DNA from 3 places in the Arthrobacter sp. YAF34 genome. Region 1 is predicted to be linked to each of the others. Evidence: riboswitches for the same ligand, from Rfam matches in the RefSeq annotation. Region 1 holds a riboswitch; each other region holds the start of a gene.
What was found. A riboswitch is a leader RNA that binds a small molecule or an ion and turns the genes downstream of it on or off. The one in region 1 is predicted to bind cyclic di-AMP.
Positions count from the first base shown of each region.

Region 2: linked by a shared signal. The riboswitch ahead of AB4Y72_RS07895 (M23 family metallopeptidase) and the one ahead of AB4Y72_RS18255 (hypothetical protein) in region 1 are both predicted to bind cyclic di-AMP.
Region 3: linked by a shared signal. The riboswitch ahead of AB4Y72_RS09620 (hypothetical protein) and the one ahead of AB4Y72_RS18255 (hypothetical protein) in region 1 are both predicted to bind cyclic di-AMP.

Region 1 covers NZ_JBFRCV010000018.1:15,209-22,522, forward strand. Annotated here, with positions in the region: gene AB4Y72_RS18245 (response regulator transcription factor) at 1-87, shown strand, start outside; gene AB4Y72_RS18250 (sensor histidine kinase) at 80-1,087, shown strand; gene AB4Y72_RS18255 (hypothetical protein) at 1,215-1,916, opposite strand; cyclic di-AMP (ydaO/yuaA leader) riboswitch at 1,921-2,125, opposite strand; gene AB4Y72_RS18260 (hypothetical protein) at 2,329-2,553, shown strand; gene AB4Y72_RS18265 (cation:proton antiporter) at 2,688-3,902, shown strand; gene AB4Y72_RS18270 (DNA alkylation repair protein) at 3,933-4,613, opposite strand; gene AB4Y72_RS18275 (DUF4430 domain-containing protein) at 4,739-5,377, shown strand; gene AB4Y72_RS18280 (esterase/lipase family protein) at 5,624-6,481, shown strand; gene AB4Y72_RS18285 (glycoside hydrolase family 16 protein) at 6,703-7,314, shown strand, end outside.
Region 2 covers NZ_JBFRCV010000005.1:87,351-94,664, forward strand. Annotated here, with positions in the region: gene AB4Y72_RS07860 (helicase-associated domain-containing protein) at 1-1,014, opposite strand, end outside; gene AB4Y72_RS07865 (hypothetical protein) at 1,025-1,258, opposite strand; gene AB4Y72_RS07870 (cold-shock protein) at 1,436-1,819, shown strand; gene AB4Y72_RS07875 (DUF3027 domain-containing protein) at 1,828-2,427, shown strand; gene AB4Y72_RS07880 (MFS transporter) at 2,472-3,833, shown strand; gene serC (phosphoserine transaminase) at 3,836-4,966, opposite strand; gene AB4Y72_RS07890 (metal-dependent transcriptional regulator) at 5,311-6,006, shown strand; cyclic di-AMP (ydaO/yuaA leader) riboswitch at 6,151-6,366, shown strand; gene AB4Y72_RS07895 (M23 family metallopeptidase) at 6,371-7,189, shown strand.
Region 3 covers NZ_JBFRCV010000006.1:165,921-173,234, forward strand. Annotated here, with positions in the region: gene AB4Y72_RS09615 (dihydrofolate reductase family protein) at 1-474, shown strand, start outside; gene AB4Y72_RS09620 (hypothetical protein) at 590-1,381, opposite strand; cyclic di-AMP (ydaO/yuaA leader) riboswitch at 1,381-1,550, opposite strand; gene AB4Y72_RS09625 (HAMP domain-containing sensor histidine kinase) at 1,716-3,338, opposite strand; gene AB4Y72_RS09630 (response regulator transcription factor) at 3,342-4,082, opposite strand; gene AB4Y72_RS09635 (hypothetical protein) at 4,326-5,261, shown strand; gene AB4Y72_RS09640 (winged helix-turn-helix domain-containing protein) at 5,805-6,668, shown strand; gene AB4Y72_RS09645 (SixA phosphatase family protein) at 6,790-7,314, shown strand, end outside.

The DNA.
Region 1 (7,314 bases):
GTCCACCACCTGCGCCGCAAAATCTCCAAGGCCGTCATCCGCACAGTTCACGGCGTGGGCTACCAGATCGGTGACGCCCATGAGTAACGGCGGGACCCCGCACGAAAATCCGGACCAAGTCACACTGCGCAAGGCCTCGCTCAAGGTCGCCCTGCGGATCAGCGCCGCGTGCGCCGTCATGGTCCTCGGGCTCCTCGCAGCCACAGCCCTCTACCTCGTGAATCAACTCGCCCATCCGGAAGTGCCGGGCCCGGCAGCGTCCGGGACGGCCTACGCCTACCTGGATGCCAAGGATGTGCTCGAGGCCATGGTCATAGCCGGGATCGCGGGGATCGTCTTGGCAGGTCTCGTCGGGTGGCTCAGCGCGCGCAGCGCCATCCGCCCCCTCGGCGACGCCTTAGCCCGGCAACGGCGCTTCGTTCAGGACGCCAGCCACGAACTGCGCACGCCGCTGACCATCCTCGACACCCGGATCCAGCTGGCCCAGCGCAACATCGAGCCCGGCTCCCGGCAGGGAAAGGACCTGGCCCGGATCCGCGAGGACGCCGCGACGCTGACCGGGATTGTCAACGAGCTGCTCCTCGCGGCAACCACTGACGCACCGGACCGTTCGGCAGCGCCTACCGACCTCGCCGACACCGCCGCCGAGGTCGCCGAAAGCCTTCAGCTGGTGGCGGACCAGCGGGACGTGCGCCTCGAGTTCTCCGCCGACGCCCGGCCGCTGGCACGGATCGACGCGAATGCGCTGCGCCGTGCAGTGCTGGCCCTGGCGGACAACGCCCTGGCCCACACTCCTGCGGGCGGCCGCATCGGCATCACGACGTCGGTGGAGCAGAGCCACGCGGTTATTGCCGTGGCGGACACCGGGGCAGGAATCACCGGCGTGGATCAGGCGCGGATCTTTGACCGCTTCGTGCGGACTTCCGGAACCGGCGGAGCGCCGGGACAACGGAGCTTTGGCATCGGACTGGCGCTGGTCCGGGAAATCGCCGTCGCTGCCGGCGGCGCAGTCGAGGTGGCATCAACCGGCCCCGAGGGGACCGTCATGAAAATGAGGCTCCCGCTGGCCGGGACCGGGAAGCCCTGAAGATTCCTGGCGCCGGGTCTCCCGGACAGGGAAAAGACCGGCGATCGCTTGCCCCCAAGGGAAATCGATCGCCGGTCTTTCCGGACTATTCGGCCCCGCCGGCTAGAACCGGGAGGGACCGCTCGGCTTAGGCCCGGACGAAGGTCACGCCGCCGGTGGCGGTGAGCCAGGACAGCGGGTGGACGATCGTCTGGTTGGTGCCGTTCATGCCGCCGCTGATGACCTGGCCGTGGCCGGCGTAGATGCCAACGTGCCCGGACTGAACCACCATGTCCCCCGGCTGGGGGGTCGCCACAACGGTACCGAGGCCAAGGAAGTCACGCGGGGCGATGTCGCCGACCGGCTTGCCCGCCGCGCCCAGGGCCTTCTCCACCATTGCGGTGCAGTCCTGGGTGATGCCCAGCTGGCTGTAGGCGGCAGAGAGCATGACGGCGTTGCGGCCGGCGGCGGGCGCCGCGGCCGGGGCAGCCGGGGCGGCCTGCACCTGCACCGTGGCCTTGGGTGCGGCGGCAGGTGCCGCCGCGGGCGCCGCAGGTGCTGCCACTGGAGCGGCGGGGGCTGCTGCGGGAGCCGCGGCCACGGGCTTGGGCTGTTCGATGACTGGTGCCGCGACGGTGGCTACTGCGGGGCGGGCATAGCTGATCTTGACGCTTGAGTCTGCGCTGACCGGCGCGCTGACCAGCGACTTGACGTCCACGTTGGACGCCGGGGCGGAGTCACGCTGCGCGGGCGCGGCGGCAGCGTTGGCAGCCATGCCGCTGGTGAGGACCAGGCCGGACGCGGCGGTGACGACGGCGGCATGGCGCGCAAAAGTACTGATTGAAGTCATGAATGTAGCCTCTCCCAATGCCTGCGAGGTGAGCTGTCGGATTCGGATGGGAGTCACCCGGCCGCACTCTAGGGGCCCGTCGTTGCGGGCGCTGTGCGGCTTCACCCCAAGACCTGCGGAACAGCCAGGCCAAAAGTGGTTTCCCCGTCTCTGCCGGTCGTTGATGCGAGTTACCCCCGGGCCGCGGCAGAGTTAGGCAATCGGCTGGGGAGCGCCCGTATCGGAGACAACAGGCACTTATCCAACGTAACGCGATCCGCACCCCAATGTCACATTCAGGTAACGGCAGAAACGGCCCCATCCGTCAAATGCGCAGAGGACGGCGCGGCTTTTCGAACATAGGATGATGCCATCACCACCACCCTCGAAGCGGAGGCCCGAATTGAACAGCCACTGTGTCGCCATCTGCCAGTTGAGCAACCAGCCCCAGGAGGATTTCGACGTCAACACCGAACTGCTGATCCTGGACGGCGCGGACGTCCATGTGTCCACCTGGGACGCGGAACCACGGGACGGCGGCTTCGATGAGCACGTCCTGAACGACAGGGTGGACGCGCTCGGGTTCATGGTGATCAATGACTGGGCCTTCCTCGACGGCAAGGCCTACGCGGTGGTGGAGCGGCGGACCGCGCTTTAGCCGCGCGGCACAGGAGGCGCGTTACACGGTGGACGGGACTAGTCTCATTCCATGATCAAGGTTTCGACGGCCGGGCACATCCCGGCCACGGGGGCCGCCCCGGTGAGCCAGCGGCCTGCCCGCCGCGGCGAGCCGTGACATTTCTCACCCTGGCGCTGATCGCCGCCGTCGCTCTGGCCGGCCCGCTGCTGGCCCTGCCGGTGCGCTGGCGGCTGCCGGTGGTGCTGGGCGAACTGCTGGCCGGCATCGTGATCGGGCGGTCGGGCTTTGGCCTGGTAAACCCGGCCGATCCGACGTTCAGCCTGCTGGCCAACATCGGGTTCGCGCTGATGATGTTTGTGGCCGGAACCCATGTTCCCGTGCGGGATCCGCAGATCCGCTCCGGTCTCGGCAAAGGCGCCCGCAGGGCCGCGGCGTCCACAGCGGCCGCGGTGGCTGTCGGAACGGGCATCGGCCTGCTCTTCGGGACCGGACATGCGCCCCTGTACGTCGTGCTGCTGGCGTCTTCCTCAGCCGCACTGGTCCTCCCGATCGTCGATTCGCTGCGCCTCGGCGGACCCGACGTCATTTCGATGACAGCGCAGGTCGCGATCGCCGACATAGCCTGCATTGTGGCGCTGCCGCTCCTGGTGGATCCGCCCCACGCGGGCCGGGCGGCCTTGACCGTGATCACCGTGGCGGGCTGCGCCGTGGTTCTCTACATCGTGCTGAGATGGCTCGAGAACACGGGCATCCGCCAACGCGTGCACCGGCTCTCGGAAAACCGCAAGTTTGCCCTGGAGCTGAGGTTCCAACTGGTCGTGCTCTTTGCCCTGGCCGGTGTGGCGACTTTCGGCAATGTGTCCGTGATGTTGGCGGGTTTCTCCTTCGGCCTGGTGGTGGCTGCAGTCGGCGAGCCGAGGCGGTTGGCCCGCCAACTGTTCGCCCTCAGCGACGGCTTCCTGAGCCCGCTGTTCTTCGTCTGGCTGGGCGCCTCCCTCACGCTCAAGGACCTGGCCGGGCATCCGGACATGATTGGCCTCGGCGCGGCGCTGGGAGTCGGGACCCTGCTGACGCACTCCGGTTTGGCATTCCTGGGGCTCCCCCTGCCGCTCGGCGTGTTGTCGGCGGCCCAACTCGGCGTGCCGGTGGCAGCGGCAAGCATCGGCACGCAGCTTGATGTCCTGCTCCCCGGCGAGGCAGCGGCCCTGCTCATGGGCGCCCTGATCACGATTGCGGCGAGCGCGGCGGCCGGGTCCCGGGCAGCCAAGAGGTTCGCGCTCCCCGCGCACGTCAACGGGAAATCCGGCGGGACCGGCAGCGCCGTCGGCCAAGGCGACCCAGGCAATCCGGGCGAACCAAAGGGCTGACCGGGAGCGCGGGCAGTCCCCGCCGGTTCGTCAGCCTCGGACCGACGCGAACCGCAGCTCCGGTCTTTTCTTTGCCATCTCCGCCAGGACCCGGGAAACCGCCTCCCGGACCACTGCGCCGTCAGAGTCGGGCGTGGGCGTTTCGGACGGCTCGTGCTGCACGGAGCCGGCGTGTCGGACGAAGGTGTCCCAGTCCCCCGCGCCGGCGCGCAGGGCCAGCAGCGGCGAGAGCAGCGCGGCCCGGCGCAGCCACGGATCGGGTTCGCGCACCCACCGTTCCAGCACACTGTCGGCCCGCACCCTGCCCAGCACGTCGAGTCCGGCCACGAGGGGTCCGACGACCTCGACGGCGAGCGGATCGACGAGCTCCCGCACCCGCGCGTCCCGGATGAAGCCCTCCAGCCGTGTGAGGTCAGAGTTGGTCAACAGCTTTACCTTGGCCTGCAGAAGCACCACCGCGGCCAGGCGCCGTTCGAAAACCGGCACCGCCCACAATTCCGAGCTGAGCGCCGTGATCTCATCGTGGGACAGCCCAGGATAGCGGCGCCCGGCATTGCGGACGGTCCCGCGCACGGCGCCCACGGAGGCACCGTAGAACCGCAGGCCGCTCCCTCCGGGTTCTTTTCCCAGCCGGGACTGCAGTTCGTCGGCACGGCTCCAGGAGCTTTCCCGCTGCAGCGCGGCGTCAATGAATTCGCCAGCATCACTCACGCGTCCATTCTTTCCCTTCGCAGCCCGCAGTGGAAACGCGGCGCAAACCGCCTTTGGAGGTTCCGCACGCCCCTTCTGCCTAGACTGTTAGGGCAAGTCTCCAATTGAAAGCGGTTCACGCAACCATGCACACCAAACTGGCACTCGCCGTCGCACTTTCCGCCGTGACGTTGGGCGTGGCAGCCTGCGCTGCCCCTGCCCCTGCCCCTGCCCCGTCGGCCGCCCCGTCCACGTCGGCTATGGCGCCCTCGCCCGAGTCCACCGGGACGTCGCCGGCGGCCGCCTCGGATTTTGCCCTGGACATCGCGGGAGCGCCGGGCCGGATCGCGCAGGCCGGCCTCTCGGTGCTGACGGCCGAGGGCAACGTGGACCACTATCACGCACATCTGGACCTGTTCAAGGACGGCAAGCCCGTGACGGTGCCGGCCAACATCGGCATCACAGCCGGACCGGACAACAGGGCCAACGGCATCTCAGCCCTGCACACCCACGACACCACCGGCGTGGTCCACATCGAGTCCCCCACGGCGGGCCAGGTGTTCACCCTCGGACAGCTCCTGACTGAATGGGGCGTCCTCGGCGGCAGCGGGGCCCCCGGCACCGGGGACGGCCCGCTGGACGGCTGGACCCTTTACGTCAATGGCCAAAAGCGCGACGCCGGCATCCGGGACCTTCCGTTGAAGGCGCACGACGAGATCGTCCTGTCCTACGGCGCCGCCCCGGCAAAGGTCCCGGCGGCCTACGACTTCCCCTCGGGCGAATAGGACGACGGCGGGGCCGGCCGCGGCCGCATCTGCACGAATGTGCAACCAAGGCATGCGTAATGCCGGAAGCACGGGCCCACAGCGAGAAGGAGCCGCACAAACGTGCAGAATCCCCCGGCCCTGCCGACGCCTTTCCTAGCATGAAGTGATAGAAGTGAGCCGGATCACAGCGGAGGGTGATCCCCTACCTCGCTTCTTACCATGCAGAGCGTCATTGCCGACGCGTCCAACCGAAGAGGTATTTCCGTGCCCCATCTGACCAAACCTGCAATCCTTGCGACCATGGCCCTGCTCTGTGCATCCATGGCCGCCGCCCCGGCAACCCAGGCCGCGACCGCAGACGTCTCCCCTCCCGGGGCGAACGACTGGTCCTGTAAGCCCTCCGCGGTCCACCCCTACCCGGTGGTCTTGGTGCCGGGAACGTTCGAGAACATGGCCAAGAACTGGGCCACGATGGCACCGGCACTGAAGAACCAGGGTTACTGCGTTTACGCGCTGAACTACGGCGCGACCAACGGCGTCGACGCCACGGGCCCGGTGGCCGACTCCGCCCGGCAGCTCGCCCCGTTTGTGGATTCCGTGCTGGCCTCCACGGGGGCGAAGAAGGTCGATCTGGTCGGCCACAGCCAGGGCGGCATGATGCCGCGCTACTACATGGGATTTCTCAATGGCGCCAAGAAGGTAAACCAGCTGGTTGGAATTGCCCCGTCCAACCACGGCACCAGCGGGCTGATCGTCCCCTCCCCCGACTACGTTCCGCCGGCTACCTCCGTGGGTGGCTCCAACTGCCAAGCCTGTTCCGACCAGCAGGCGGGCTCGCCCTTCCTCACCGAGCTCAACTCCATCGGAGATACACTTCCCGGACCGGCCTACACGGTAATTTCCACCACGCATGACGAGGTAGTGACGCCCTACCAAAGCCAGTTCCTCACCGGCCCGTCGCAACAGATCACCAACATCACCATCCAGGACAAATGCCCGGCTGACGTGATCGATCATGACCAGACTCCAAACGACCCCATCGTCCAGCGACTCGTCTCCAACGCGCTGACACAAGGGTCCGGCCGGCCCGCCGACCCGGCCTTCCAGCCCGCCTGCGTGTAACACAACCGTCGGAAATCAGGCCGGGTCCCCGCCGAATCAGGCGGGGACCCGGCGTGCTTTTTCGGGTTGCAGCCAAACGTAACGATCGAGTAACGTTGGCGCTGCCCGTGAAGGGCCGGCCCTAATGCAGGGCCCCGGATTGCCCCTGCGCGACTGCCTTGTGCGGGGCCCGGTTGCGCCGCTTGGCGCCTGCTCGCTCCTGCCTTTCCGGCAGGGGCCGGATGAAGCTTCCCGCACTCGCCGTCGCCAGCGATGTCGCCACGACGGCGACGACGGTTGCGTGCGCCAGTACTCACGCCCGGAGGGGTTCGTTGTTCAACCAGACGCAGTTCAAAGAGACGCAGTTCAAAAAGACGCAGTTCACCACATCACCGTTCAGCAAGATGGCCATTGCGCTGTCTCTGGGCGCTCTGTGCCTGACCGGGTGCGGTGCAGCATCCACGGCCCGTGCCGCTGCGCCCTCGTCCGGTCAGGCCGTACGCTCCGCTGAAGCTCCCGCGTCCCCGGCAGCCTCAACCCCCGCGGCAGCCCCGGCGGCAAAGGCTGCGTCAACGCCAAAGGCTGCAGCCACAGGAGTTGCTGCCACACCCGTCAAGGCGGACACCGCCCCCGTCGGCAAAACCCCCGGCTCCGGCGTCGACGCGGCACCTGCCGCCGCCGCACCCGCCGCGGCGCCGGCCGCTCCGGCTGCGCCTCGTGGCGCATACGCGGCATCCGTTAAGGGATCGGCGTCGGTCGCGTCGGCCGCCGCCCCCGTCACGGCCCAAGCCGCCGTCGCATCAACGGACACCACTCAAGCCGCGACCGCCAGGGGCTGGGGTGCGGTTGTCGCG
Region 2 (7,314 bases), on a different contig from region 1:
CTCCCGGACTCCGACGCCTCCGCTGCGCAGCGTGGCCAGGGGCTGCGCACGCACGGTGTACAGCAGTTCGCCCACGAGCCGCAGCGTCTCGGCGATGGCACCCAGCGCGGCGTTGCGGCGGAGCGCTGCGCTCGTGTGCCCCAGCCGGGGGACCGGGGGCAGCAGGGAAAAGTCCTCAATGACAAACCCGCCGCGCAGCGACACCCCCACGCTGTGCGGCAGTTCGACGTGGGCGGCGTCCAGCGGCACCAGCAGCCCCCGGGCCAGCAGCCAGTCCACCGGGCCGACGTCGGCACTTTCGTGAAGCACCGAGGCGCGGCGCTGCGCCTGGGGAACGGCGCCCATGGCCCAGTTTCCGAACCGGGCCAGGAGCGCGGCGGTCCGTTCCGGCGCGGTGGCCAGGATGGCCTGGAGCGACTCCGGCGTCGCCGTCCAGTGCTGCAGCGACAGGGCCGCTTCCATCGGCGTGGTGGCGGGCGAGATGGATGCGCCGCTGCGGTGCAGTTCTCCGACCAGCTGCACCACCCGCTGCGCGAAGGCCGGCTGGAGCCGAACGAGCTCGGTGTAGCTGCGGCCGAGCCCGGCCGGATAGATGCCAATCACGTCTTTGAGGCTGCCGACCGGAAGGTAGTGCCGCTGCTTGGCTGCGGCGGGAGTCACCCCGTGGGGTGGGTCGGCGCGGTGGACGAGGGCCAGTTCCTGCAGGGAATGGAGCAGGCGGTCGATGGCGGCAATCGAGGCGCCATTGATCAGTTTCTTCAGCATCGCCGCCGACGCGCTGTGCCCGGTATCGGCATTAGTGCACAGGTGCAGGGTTTCCAGCACCTGCATCTGCGGCCGGTTGAGCCGCTCCAGCGCACGCTGCACGCTGACCCGCCCGCTGGCCCGCGCGGCCAGGGCCGCGAAGTCCGGGACGCCGGGGGAAATCAGGTCCGGCCGCGCGCAGAACAAGGCCCGCAGCGAATCGTCGTTTCGTGCCTGAAGTTCCTTGCTGAGCGCACGGATGAGGGACATCGTTCCCACGTTACCTTTCGCCAGGTCCGCGCGGGCGGCGCCGGGCGACCACACCGTCCACAACAAGCGCGAGCATGAGGATGAAGGCCACCGGGAGCCCGTAGAGGGCCACCGAAGTGATCCACGCGGGCGCAACGACGTGGTTGAGGGCCATGGCCATGACCGTGCCGACGGCGATGACGGACAACACGGCAAGGGTGGCCGTGAGGATCAGGAAGGGCCGCCGGTAACGCGTCAGTGTCATGTGGGCAACGCTAACAGTCCGGCCCCGCCCGCGCCTCAAACCGCTAAAGTGAACAAGGCAGGATAACCTTGGAGATACAGACCAACACGATCCGGGCAGTCATACCCTGAACCCGCGTATCCATGCGGATGCGGTGGCCGCCGGCCGTGTCCCCGCAGAACGAAGAAGGTTGATTACGTGCCTACCGGCAAGGTCAAGTGGTATGACAAGGAAAAAGGCTTCGGATTCCTCGCTGGCGAGGACGGCCAGGAAGTCTTCCTGCCCAAGTCCGCGCTGCCCGAGGGCGTCACGGAGCTCAAGGCCGGAACTCGCGTTGAATTTGGGGTGGCAGACGGCCGCAAGGGCGCCCAGGCGCTCGGACTGCGTGTGCTGGACAAAATGCCGTCCATCGCCAAGGCAAAGCGGCCCAGCGCCAGGGACCTTGCCCCGCTGGTTCAGGACCTCGTCAGCGTGCTGGACAACCTGTCCGGGACCCTGTCCGCGGGAAAGTACCCGGAAGGCAACAAGGGCAAAGCGATAGCGGCCGCCCTCCGTAAGGTTGCCGACGAGCTGGACGTCTAAGGCCCTTGATGACTCAGGAACCCGATCAGTTGCCGGCGCAGGATGCCGGATCCATCGTGCCGGCAGGCTCCAAGGGAGCCGGCTCAAAGCCGGGGTCCCGTCCGCGCGCCGGTGTGCCCGTCTGGCGGACCGGCAAACCGGACGCCTTCCTGGCCGCCGCCGTCGACGTCGCCCGTGCCGCCGTGGAGGGCATTGCCCCTGCCGAGCAGATCGGGGAGCACCTGGCGGCCCGCAGCGAAGGCGACCGCCTGGTGACCCACCTCTTCGAATCCAAGCTGCCCGGCTACGGCGGCTGGCAGTGGTACGCCGTGCTGACCCGCAACTCGCGGTCCAAAGTGGTGACGGTCGACGAACTCGGCCTCCTGCCCTCGGAGGACTCCATCCTCGCTCCGGCTTGGGTCCCGTGGGCTGAGCGGGTCCGCCCGGAAGACGCGCAGGCTGACGAGGCCGAGGAAGCATTGGGCGCCGAACCGGCGTCGCAGGGCTCCGACTCCGCGCACCCTGATGCTGACGAGGCCGACGCCGACAAGGCTGACCCCGAGGAGACTAATGCCAACGGTGCGGATGCCGACGACGACGGGGAACGCCCCGCGGACGAGGCCGATTAGCGGTTGAAAGCGTCAGGGAGCGAGCAGGAGGAGGGCTGGGCATGATGTCCACGTTCAAGTCCCTGCACATCCTGAACTACCGGATCTGGTTCGTCGGCGCGCTCATCTCCAACATCGGTACCTGGATGCAGCGCACCGCCCAGGACTGGTTGGTGTTCGCCCACCTGACGAACCAGGACGCCGGGGCCGTGGGCATCACCATGGCCCTGCAACTGGGCCCCCAGCTGTTCCTGGCACCGGTCGCCGGACTGGTTGCGGACCGCTTTAACCGCAAGCGGCTCCTGGTGCTGACCCAGTCCTCCATGGCACTTCTAAGTGCCGGGCTGGGCATCCTGGTGGTTTCCGGGGCGGCACAGCTCTGGCAGGTGTACGTCTTCGCCCTGATGCTTGGGGTGGTTTCCGCGCTGGACGCCCCCGTGCGGCAGACCTTTGTCTCGGAACTGGTCCAGGACGATTACCTTCCCAATGCCGTGGCCCTCAACAGCGCCTCCTTCAACGTTGCCCGCATGATCGGCCCGGCAGTCGCCGGCGTGCTGACGGCCGTTGTCGGCCCGGGCTGGGTCTTCCTCATCAACGCGTTCACGTTCGTCCCACTGCTGCTGAGCCTGGCGAGAATCCCGGCGGGATCGCTGCGGCGGCTGCCCCGGGCACCGGCGGGCAAAGGCAGGATCCGGGAGGGGCTGCAGTATGTGCGGTACCGCCCGGACCTCGTGGTGGTCCTCGTGGCCATCTTCATCGTTGGCACCCTGGGGCTGAACTTCGCCCTGTTCATTGCGGCCATGGTGGGCACGGAATTCGGTCTCGGCGCGGGAGCCTTCGGCCTGATGAATTCGATCATGGCCATCGGCTCCGTCGCCGGGGCGCTCCTCTCCGCCGGCCGCGGCAAACCGCGGCTGCGGGTCATTTTCGGCGCGGCCGGAGCCTTCGGCGTGACCTCGGGCCTCGCGGCGCTGGCCCCAAGCTACTTCTGGTTCGGGATTGCGCTGGTGCCGGTGGGGCTGTTCGCGATCACCATGATGACAAGCGCCAACGGGTACGTCCAGACCACGACGGACCCGGTGATGCGGGGCCGGGTGATGGCGCTTTATATGGCGATCTTCATGGGCGGAACGCCCATCGGTGCGCCGTTCGTCGGCTGGGTGGCAAACGTCGCCGGCCCCCGCTGGTCCATGGCGGTAGCGGCCGGCGCCGGCCTGCTCGCGGCCCTGATCGGGCTGCTGTGGATCATCCGGGCGAAGCAGCTGCGGCTCCACTTCAACCGCCGGGCGCGCGGGCTGCGCTACTTCCGCCTGGCCGCGGACACCGCCGCCGCGGGCGCGCAGATGGACGGGCAGCCAGCCGGCGCCGCCGGAAACGGCGACGGCGCCGTCCGGGCACCTGGCCGGGACGACGCCGTCGGACGCTGAGGCTACTTCTTGAGTTCGGCCACGACGAAATCGATGCATTCGAGCAGCGCCGAGACATCGTCCGGCTCGATCGCCACGAAGGTGGCGATGCGCAGCTGGTTCCGGCCCAATTTACGGTAAGGCTCAGTGTCGACGATGCCGTTGGCGCGGAGAACCTTGGCGATGGCTGCGGCGTCGATCGATTCGTCGAAGTCGATCGTGGCGATCACGTTCGAGCGGTCCTCGGCGTTGACCACGAACGGCGTGGCGTAGCCGGACGCCTCGGCCCAGCGGTAAATCCGGCCGGCTGAATCCGCGGTACGTGCGGAGGCGAAGTCCATGCCGCCGTTGGCGTTGAGCCACTGCACCTGGGCATCCAGGGTGACCAGGGTGGCCAGCGCGGGGGTGTTGTAGGTCTGGTTCAGCCGGGAGTTGTCGATTGCGGTCTGGAGATCCAGGAAATCGGGGATCCAGCGGTTGCTGGCCTTGATCCGGGCTGCCCGCTCCAGCGCAGCCGGGGAGAACAAGCCAAGCCACAGGCCGCCGTCGGACGCGAAGTTCTTCTGCGGCGCAAAGTAATAGACGTCCGACTCCGCCACGTCCACGTCCAGGCCGCCGGCGGCCGAGGTCGCGTCCACGAGGACCAAGGACCCGTCGTCGGCACCTGCCACGCGCCGGACGGGAGCCGCCACGCCGGTGGACGTCTCGTTCTGCGGCCACGCGTAGACGTCCACGCCGGACTCGGCCCTGGCGGTGGGACGGGTGCCGGGCTCGGCCTTGAGGATGGAGGACTCGGCGAGGAACGGTGCCTTGTTGGTGGCCGAGGCAAACTTCGAGCCGAACTCGCCGAAGGACAGGTGCTGCGCCTTGTTCTCCACGAGTCCGAAGCTGGCAATGTCCCAGAACGCCGTGGAGCCGCCGACGCCGAGGATCACTTCATAGCCTTCCGGGGCGCGGAAGAAATCACTGAGGCCGCTGCGGACAGAGCCGACCAGGTTCTTCACGGGTGCCTGGCGGTGCGAAGTTCCCAGCAGGTTCGCCGCCGCCGCGGCGAGGGCCTCCATCTGCTCCGGCCGGACCTTGGACGGTCCGGCGCCAAACCGTCCGTCCTTGGGCAGCAGGTTGGCGGGGATCGTGATGCTGGTGTCGCTCACAGTGGCTCCAATTTTCGGCTGGGTCGTGACGTGGCGGGGAGGTGGACGGGAAGGGATGGCTGCAACGGGCACCCTTTTCATTCTGCCTGTCCCATTTTGCCTGACGGCCCCCGTCGACACGGAAAATCCTCTGTCATAGTCCGGTCATTGAGACGCCCGGCGATCGGCCGGGCTTCGGGCGTCGGGCGCCTTCCTGGCAGGACGAATAATTATCTGGAGTAATTCAAAATAGGCTAGGCTGTCCTGCGAACGTACGGCGGATCCCGCTAGGGCGCATCCTGCACGCAGCCCGCACGCGGTACGGTGGGAATGACGCAAGGACTGCGCTCGAGGAGCTGAGCTGAATGACGGATCTGATCGATACCACGGAGATGTATCTCCGGACCATTCTGGAACTTGAAGAAGAAAACATCGTCGCCCTCCGCGCCCGCATCGCCGAACGGCTCCGCCACTCCGGCCCCACAGTTTCCCAGACCATCGGCCGCATGGAGCGGGACGGGCTGGTGGTTGTATCCGGCGACCGGCACCTTGAGCTGACCGAAACTGGCCGGAAACGCGCCATCGGTGTCATGCGCAAGCACCGACTCGCCGAACGCCTGCTCGCAGACGTGATCGGGCTCGACTGGGCGTACGTCCATGAGGAAGCCTGCCGCTGGGAGCACGTCATGAGCGAACGCGTCGAGCGTAGGATCTTCGAGCTGCTCAACCACCCGACGGTTTCGCCCTATGGAAACCCCATTCCGGGGCTGGCCGAGCTGGGTGGTGCACCGTCCGGTGCCCACGCTGACGGGGTCCTGAACCTGCTGCAGGCCATGACCGGCTATGGTCCGGACTCGCGGATTACGGTCAACCGGCTCGCGGAGCCGATCCAGGTGGAACCGGAGCTTTTGGCCCAGCTCGACGAGGGCGGCATCCGGCCCGGCGCGCTGGTCTCGCTGGAGCGGGTGGGGGAGTACATCTCGGTCCGCGTGCCGGATATCGAAGGCGCCCTGGAATTGCCGCCCGAAGTTGCCGCGCATGTCTTTGTCACCGTCGCCTGACCAGCCACAACGTGCCAGTCATGGGACAACCCACGAGTTTTGCACAGGGCGGTCACGGATTTATTACCGGGTGGCTTGATCCCCTATAGTTAGTGCCCTGTACCGATACCAAAGCGTTATCTGATCCGAAGCCGAGCCCTGCCAGCGGATCAGCAGCAGAACGACCTCCTGGCAGGGGCGGGGGAACCACTTTCGGCTGCTTCATCGCAGCCTCGGGGTGAAGTCCGTCAGCGGCAAGCAGCTTTCACGGCGGATCCCCAGGGATACCTCTGCGTCTGGTGCTTGCAGCGGCGGACCGGGTCTGTGATCTCTCTGACCCGAATCCGACAGCTAACTTCGCAGGCTCTCCAGAGAGGAACCGTTCTTGACCACCCAGACCGTCAGGGGACGTCGCCGCGCGACCGGTCCCGCTCCGGAGCCGCGTCCCGTTCTTGAGCCTATGGCCGATCGGCCGCGCGACCCGCACCGCGATGAACGCCGTCGGCGGCGCGGCCCGTTCCGTCAGGTAACGGACTTCGCCGCGGCCAGCGGCGTCGGCCAGAAGGCCGGGATCGCTCTGGCCGCAGCCGGTCTGATCCTCACAGTGACGGTTCCCGTCACTAGCCCGGTCATGGCTAATACGGGCGCATCGGGCGCACTTTCCGCCGCGGTGCAGCCGGATGTCACGGCTGCCGCCGCGGCGAAAGTCGATTTCAGCCGGACCGCCATCGCCACCAAGGGCGACCCGGACGGCAAGCTGAAACAGTTACTCAGTGCCCAGTCCGTCGGCAGCATCACCCGCGCGGCATCGAAGGGCACCTTGGGCCCACCCCTGGACCAGATGATCACTGCCTCGCCGTTCGGCTACCGTGTCAGCCCCATCACCGGCGTTGTGGGCGAGTTTCACCGCGGCCAGGATTTCGTCGCCCAGTGCGGCACCCAGGTCCACGCGGCAGCCAGCGGCACCGTGACCTTCAACGGATGGCACCCCTACGGCGGCGGAAACCGTGTGGTCATCGATCACGGCAACGGCCTGGAGACCACCTACAACCACCTGTCCTCGTCCTTGGTCACGGTGGGCCAGAAGGTCTCCCGCGGCGACGTCATTGCCCTGAGCGGGACCACCGGCGCCTCCACGGGCTGCCACCTCCACTTTGAAGTCATGGTCAACGGCAACGTCGTTGATCCGCTCGGCTGGCTCTAAATAGACGATGGACCTCTCTCGCATCCATGTGACACGCCGTGATCTGAATGTGACATTGAGGCCGGACTCCTGTAGGGTTTGAAGCACGCCAACTTTTCCGAAGTTGGCGCTCTTGAGTGGATTGC
Region 3 (7,314 bases), on a different contig from region 1:
GAACTGTTCCAGTGGTGGCTCGACCAGGAGCGGGCTAGCAGCCTGTCGCTGTACGGCCGCAAGCTCTGGGAGACCATGAGCTCCTTCTGGCCGACCGGCGACCAGCAGCCCAACGCCACCCCGGCGGAGATCGAGTTCGCGCGGAACTGGCGGGACACGCCGAAGGTGGTGTTCTCCTCGACGATCGACAAGGTCGACTGGAACGCCCGCCTGGTCACCGGCGACGCGATCGCCGAGATCACCCGGCTCAAGGCCGGCGACGGCGGCACGATGAGCATCGGCGGCGCAACGCTCGCCGGGGCGGCTATGCGGGCCGGGCTGATCGACGAATACGTGCTAGTCACCCATCCGGTCCTGGTGGGCGGCGGCACTCCGTTCTTCACCTCGCTGGACAGCTGGGTGAACCTGAACCAGGTGGAGACGCGGACGCTTCCCGGCGGCGTGGTCATCACCAGGTACGAGACGAGGCGCTGAGCGCGATTCCTCCGCGCGGTCGGGGGAGGTCCATCTTCGGTTAAACAGTCACGCACAGAAGGCCCCGGATCCATGTGGATCCTGGGCCTTCTGGGAGGGGCTGGCTGATGCCGGCTTAGTACCAGTTGTGCGCGTAGTGGAAGTCCAGAGCGCCGCAGGGGGAGCCGTACCGCGTTTTGACGTAGTTCAGGCCCCAATTGATCTGGGTCCGGTAGTTGGTCATGTAGTCGGCCCCGGCGCTCGCCATTTTCGAGGCGGGCAGCGACTGGACCACGCCGTAGGCGCCGCTGCTGGCGTTCGTGGCGGTGGTCTTCCAGTCCGATTCCTTGGTCCAGAGCTTCTGCAGGCACTGCATCTGCCCCGGTGCCCAGCCATAGCTGCCCAGTCGGGCCGCGGCGTAGGCCTGCGCGCCGGAGGGGTCGTCGACGGCGACCGGTGCCGCCGCGGGGACCGGCGCCGCTGCGTGGACAGGTGCCGCCGGACGGGCGGGCGCCGCGGGGCTGGCCTTTGCCGGTGCGGCTGCGTGAGCGGCCGGCGCCGGTGCTGCGGCCGGCTTGGCCTCCGGAGCCTTGGACACCACGGCGCTGTTCGGCGGCGTCGTGGACCCAGTCACCTGGATGCGTTCGAAGTTGAGCTTGGCCAGCGGGTCCACGCTCGTGACGGATTCGGCGCCCGCAACATTGGCGGTGTGGGCGCCGGGCTCTGCCGCCTGGCTGGCAGCGCCGCCCCCCACCAGCAGTGCGCCGGCGACCGTGACGATGGCCGCACGGTGGCCGGTGATGCCGAGCCCGGCGGCCAGCCGGGACAGGGCGGACGCCTGCTTGGCCGGTTCGGCGCGGTGGCGGGACCTGGCGGCGTGGGAATGCGAAACGCCCTCAGGGCGCGTTTGTACGTTGAGTTCAGTCATGATTGCCTCTCAACGCCTGCGGAGTTAGCTGTCGGGTTCGGATGAGGTCATCCGGCCGCACGGAAAGTCACGTGTCGGCTTCACCCCAAGGGCGCGTGTGTGCAGAATGCCCGGGAACTCTGGGTCCCCCGCCTCTGCCTGGTCAATCGGAATCCGGGAAGCGGCAGAGTTTGGCGTCCATCCGGATGTGCGGCACCGATGGCAGCGCACTCCCAAAACGCTACAGGACCTCGACGCTTAAGTCACATTTGGGTAACAGCAGTCACATCGGCGGGGTGTCGCCTTGCGCCCGATGTACCGGCGCTCCGGGGGCGGCGGGCGCTGCCGTGGGCGGCTAGGCCGACGGCGGAGCCGCCGGCAGCCGTACGGCGAACTCCGTCCGCCCGGGCCGCGAGGTGACCTCGACGGTGCCCCCGTGGGCATGCACGATCGACTGGACGATGGACAAGCCCAACCCGCTCGTTCCCTCGGAGGTTGGCGCGGCACCGCTGCCCGCCCCGCTCTGGTTGCCGGAAACGGCGGCGGAAGCACTGCCCGCGCGGGGCCTGGCAGCGGAGCCGGCCCGGGCCCCCGCCGTCGCGACCGCGGGCTGCGCGGTGACCGCCGGATTGGAACGCGAGGCGTCGGCCCGGGCAAAGCGGGCGAAGACACGCCCGATGAATTCGGGGGCGATGCCGCTGCCGTTATCCGTCACGGTGACCACGGCGCTGCCGTCAGCCGAACGCATGACGCCCGTGACCACCGTGGTCCCGGGTTCCGTGTGCTTGCGCGCATTGGACAGGAGGTTGGCCAGGACCTGGTGAAGCTGGCTCGCATCACCGCGGACCACCACGGGCTCGTCCGGGAGTTCCAGCTGCCAGATGCGGTCCGGGGCCATGACTTTCTCATCGCTCACCGTTTCGACGGCCAGCTGGGTGAGGTCGACGTCGGCGATCTTGAGCGGTTGCCCCTCGTCCAGTCGGGCCAGCAGCAGCAGGTCCTCCACGAGCGTGGTCATCCGCTCGGACTGGCTTTGCACGCGGGCGAGGGATTTCTCGCCGTCGGGCGTGAAATGCTCGGTCATCCGCATCAGCTCCGTGTAGCCGCGGATGGCCGTGAGCGGGGTGCGGAGTTCGTGCGAGGCGTCGGCGACGAACTGCCGCACCTTCATCTCGCTCTCCTGCCGCGCCTCGAGCGCATTGGAGACGTTGTCCAGCATCTTGTTCAGCGCGTAGCCCACGCTGCCCACTTCCGTTCCGGGATGGGCCGCCGACGCCGGGACGCGCACCCCGAGTGCCACCTCCCCGGCGTCCAGCGGGAGGCGGGAGACCTTGGTGGCAACCTCGGAGAGCTGTTCCAGCGGCTTCATGGTCCGCCGGATCAGGGCCGTTCCGGCGAGGCCGATCAGCACGAGCCCGCCGGCGGACACCACCACCATGGTCCAGACGAGCGAGGCCAGGGTGCTTTCCTTTTCGGCCAGGGGAAGTCCCGTGACGATCACGTCGCCGTACGGTGCGCGCACGGCCGTGAGCCGGTACGCGCCGGCCGAGAGAGTCCGGTCCACGGGCACGGCGTTCGGGGAGAGCGCCAACAGGACCGCGTTGTCGGCGCGGGAGAGGCTCTCGAGGGTTGCGTCCCCGGCCAGGAATCCGGCGCTGCTGACCTCGCCGTCCTCCAGCCGGGCATTGAGCATCCCGACGCCCTGCCCCCGGGCATCAAGGGGGTCGCGGCGGCCGCCGGAGTTGCCGGGTCCAGGCCGGCCGAACTCGACCGAGCGGTGGGAAGCGCTGCTGAGCTGGTCATCGAGCTGCCGGGTGAGGAAAAGGTCCATGGAGGCGTAGCTGAACAGTCCTACGGCGCCGCAGATCGCCACGAGCAGTGCCATGGCGACGAGGACGAGTCGGGTGCGCAAATGCCATGTGGAGGGGTTGCGCCAATCCCGCCCGGGGGCGCGGATTACGCCGGAAAGGGAGGGCACGGATCAGTCCGCCGGCTTCAGGACGTAGCCGGCGCCGCGCACCGTATGAATCATGGGCGCATGGTTGGCATCGAGCTTCTTGCGCAGGTAGGAGATGTACAGTTCCACGATGTTCGCCTGGCCGCCGAAGTCGTAATCCCAGACCCGGTCCAGGATCTGGGCCTTGCTGATGACCCGTTTGGGGTTTTCCATGAGGTAGCGCAGCAGTTCGAACTGCGTGGCGGTCAGGTGCAGTTCCTCGCCGGCCCGGGAGACTTCGCGGGTGTCCACGTTAAGCACCAGGTCCCCCACCACGAGCTCGGCCGTGTCCATGGCGGCCACCCCGGAGCGCTGGACCAGCCGGTGCAGGCGCAGCAGGACCTCCTCCATACTGAAGGGCTTCGTGACGTAGTCATCGCCGCCGGCGGCAAGCCCGGTAATGCGGTCCTGGACGGCATCTTTGGCCGTCAGGAAGAGGGCAGGGACCTCCGGCGCAAACGCGCGGATCCTGCTCAGCAGCTCGACGCCGTCGAACCCGGGGAGCATGACGTCCAAGACCAGCACGTCGGGGCGGAATTCCTTGGCGAGCCGGACCGCTTCGGGTCCGTCGGCCGCCACGGCCACGGACCAGCCGGCCATCCGCAGGCCCATGCTCATGAGCTCGGAGAGGCTGGGCTCATCATCTACCACCAGCGCCCGGATGGGGGAGCCGTCCGGATGCGCGAGCTGGGGAAGGTTGTTGGTCATGGAGTGCGAAGTGGCCATGGGACAACTCTCCGATCTGCCGGTTAGGCGGGGCTTTGGGGACCCTGTGCGGCACCTGTGAATCCCAGCCTAGCGAGCTGGACGCCTCTCCGCGGCCAGGCGGCCTCCTCTTGCGAAACTTCCAGCCGGTCTTCGGGCCCTGACTGAAGGTCACAGGCCCGGCTGTCGGCCCGCACAGCCCAGGCACAGGATCGCTCAGCACTCTGGGGTGAACATCGAACGGCACCCTGAAGGAGAAACATCATGAGCGGTCAGCATCCCGGAACCGGTTCCGGACCAGGTCCCGAATCCGTCCCCGGCGCCACCCCAGCGCCCGCGCCAGTGAACACGCTCCACGGGGTAGGGCAGCACAACGCTGGGTACAGCGACGGCAGGTACAACGACGAGGACGCCGGCGCCACTCTGGCGCCCGCGCCCGCCTCCGGCTGGGGCGCACCGCCCCCGCCGTCGACATATCCCGCGCCGGCACCGGGCTGGGGCATGCCGCGGCAGGAGCCGCCCGCGCCCACGGCCGCAGCAGGCTGGGGTGCGCCGGGAGCCTTCCCCAGGTCACCCGGCGCGACCAAGCCCTGGACGCTCCGGCGCGGACTCGCGGTTGCCGGGGCCGCGGCAGTGCTGGCGGTCGGCGCCGGCGTGGGGGTCTACGCCCTCAGTTCAAGTTCGGCGTCAGCCGATGGCACGGCGCTCGGCGCACCAGGCGGTGGGGCCGGAGGGCAAGGCGCCGGCGGCCAGGGCTTCGCGCCGGGGATGCCCGGGTCTGCACAGGGAGGATCCGCGGCCGGCGGGATGCCCGGGCAAGGCGGCCGTGGTGACTTCGCCGCCGGCGGCATGGGCGGCGGGCTTTCCGCGGCAGTGCATGCCGACTACGTGGTGCTGCAGGGCAGTACGTACACCGCCATGGCAGAGCAGGTCGGCACGGTGAGCGACGTCAGTTCATCCTCCGTCACGGTCAAGAGCAGCGACGGGTTCACGCGCAGCTATGCGCTGGGCAGCGACGTGGTGGTGAGCAATCTGCAGCTGCGCCGCCAGCAGACCGGCGGCGGCACGGGCACCCAGTTGAGCGTGGCGGACATCGTCGCCGGGGGGACGGTGCGGATCGTGGCGACCAAGGACGGCTCCGGCTACACGGCTTCATCCGTGATGGTCGTGGCGGGGACCTCCACCGGCCAGACCAACTGACACATCCGCGGCGGTTATCCCGCCGGATCCGGTGGGTCCGGCGGCCATGACCACTCCGTGGACGTTCTGCCGGCGGCGGGGCAGGGTCCAGGTTTTTCCCAATTTGCCATGCTGTGAATAAGTTTGCCGAACTGGCCGCCTTTTGCCGAACAATATTCGGATGAAACGGTTACTTGGCGGTCGGATCGGAAAAACACTTGTTATTTTATTGATGCGCCAGAATTGTGACTTGCGCTACAATCCCGCTTTCTGTCTCACTATGTGGAACCGGGGGTCCATTGTTACTTGCAAGTTCGTATTGTTACGTTGCACACTTCCATTGTGAACAAGAACTCAACAGCACCTGCAGCCGCAGCTTCCTGGATCAGCGCACCTGCTGACACCGAGACGCGTTGTTGTCGAATGCACGCCTAACTTTTACACCCCAAGAGTTTCTAGGCATTCGCCCCTAGCCCAGAGTCGGGCGCCCCTCCCCAGTTTTCATTGCGGGGAAAGTAGCATTCGAGCCGCGATGACGGCCATTCACATTGAGGTAAGCATTCCATGTCAGTTGCATCCGGATACGTCCACATCTCCGTCCGTAACGCCAGCAAGGCCGCCCAGGCCCCCGGCATCCGCCAGGGCTTCGGCGGCCGCTCAGCATTCGGCCCCGCCGGATCCGCCGGCAGCTTTCCGGCTCCCGGATATGCAGCCCAGGGGTACAACCCTGACTCCTATGGCCAGCTCCGCGCCGTTCCGGCCGCCCCGGCCACGGCGCCCACGCCCGTCATTGCCCCTGGCGGCGCCGGGCCCGTCCGTCCTGCCCCTACTGACAACGTCGCCCGCGGCTTCGTCCTCTACATGGGGATTGACGAGGAAACTGCCGCTGCGGCCGGCACCTCGATTGCCAAGCTGGCCCAGGAGATCCGGGCTTACGCACAGTCCCTCGTCGCCGGGGCCGAAAGCTACGCTGCCGTCGCCGTCGCGCCGGCCAGTGCCCCGGGGTCCGCGCTCGACGTCGTACGCTCGACCTTCGGTGACCCCACCGCCGCCGCCCGCCAGCGCGCCGAGACGGCGCGCCTGCAGCAGCCGCAGGACCCGCGGCCGTCCGGAGTGCTGATCGACCTCGCCCGCCGTGAAGTGCACCTCGACGGCGAATCGCTGAACCTGACGTTCAAGGAATTCGAGCTCCTGAACTACCTCGTGGAGAACGGCACCCGCACCGTGGGCCGCGACGAACTCCTCGAAGGCCTCTGGCGGAACGCGGAGGAGGTCCCGAACGAGCGGACCATCGACGTCCACATCCGCCGCCTGCGTTCCAAGCTCGGCCGCCTCGCCAACACGGTGCGCACCGTCCGAGGCCAGGGCTACCGCTTTTACGAGCACCCCGAGGTTGTGGTCTGGGCCGCTCCGGAATACTCCATCTAGCCTCTGGCTCACGCAAAGCGTCCGTCCCCTTCAGCAGGGGCGGGCGCTTCTGCGTTTCCGGAAGCTTTAGAGGCGGTCACAGGTGGACGCCCGGGACCAGCCGCCGCACTAGGATTGGGGCATGAGCGCGCATCACATCAAACGGCTGGTGATCATGAGGCACGCCAAGGCCGACTGGCCCGGCGGGGTTGCCGACCACGAGCGGCCGCTCGAAGAGCGCGGCCATAAGGACGCCCCCGTCGCCGGAAAATGGCTGCTCAAGCACGGCGTGGTCCCTGACTTCATCCTCTGCTCCAGCGCCCTCCGGACCCGCCAGACCTGCACATGGGTCTGCCACGCGCTCGGCGACAAAGCGCCGACGCCGAAGCTCGAGGACGGCCTGTATGCCGCGTCTGCCTCGCGCATGCTGGCGGTGATCAACCATGTCCCGGACACCGTGAACACGCTGATGGTGATCTCGCACATGCCCGGGGTCCAGGATCTCGCCATGCACCTGGCGTCGCGCGATTCCGACCACGATGCGTACATGGACGCCGCCACCCGCTATCCGACCAGCGGGCTGACAATCCTGGAAACGGAGAAGACCTGGGCCGAACTCGACGGCCAGGACGCCAGGTTGACCCACTTCAAGGTCCCCCGCGCCAAA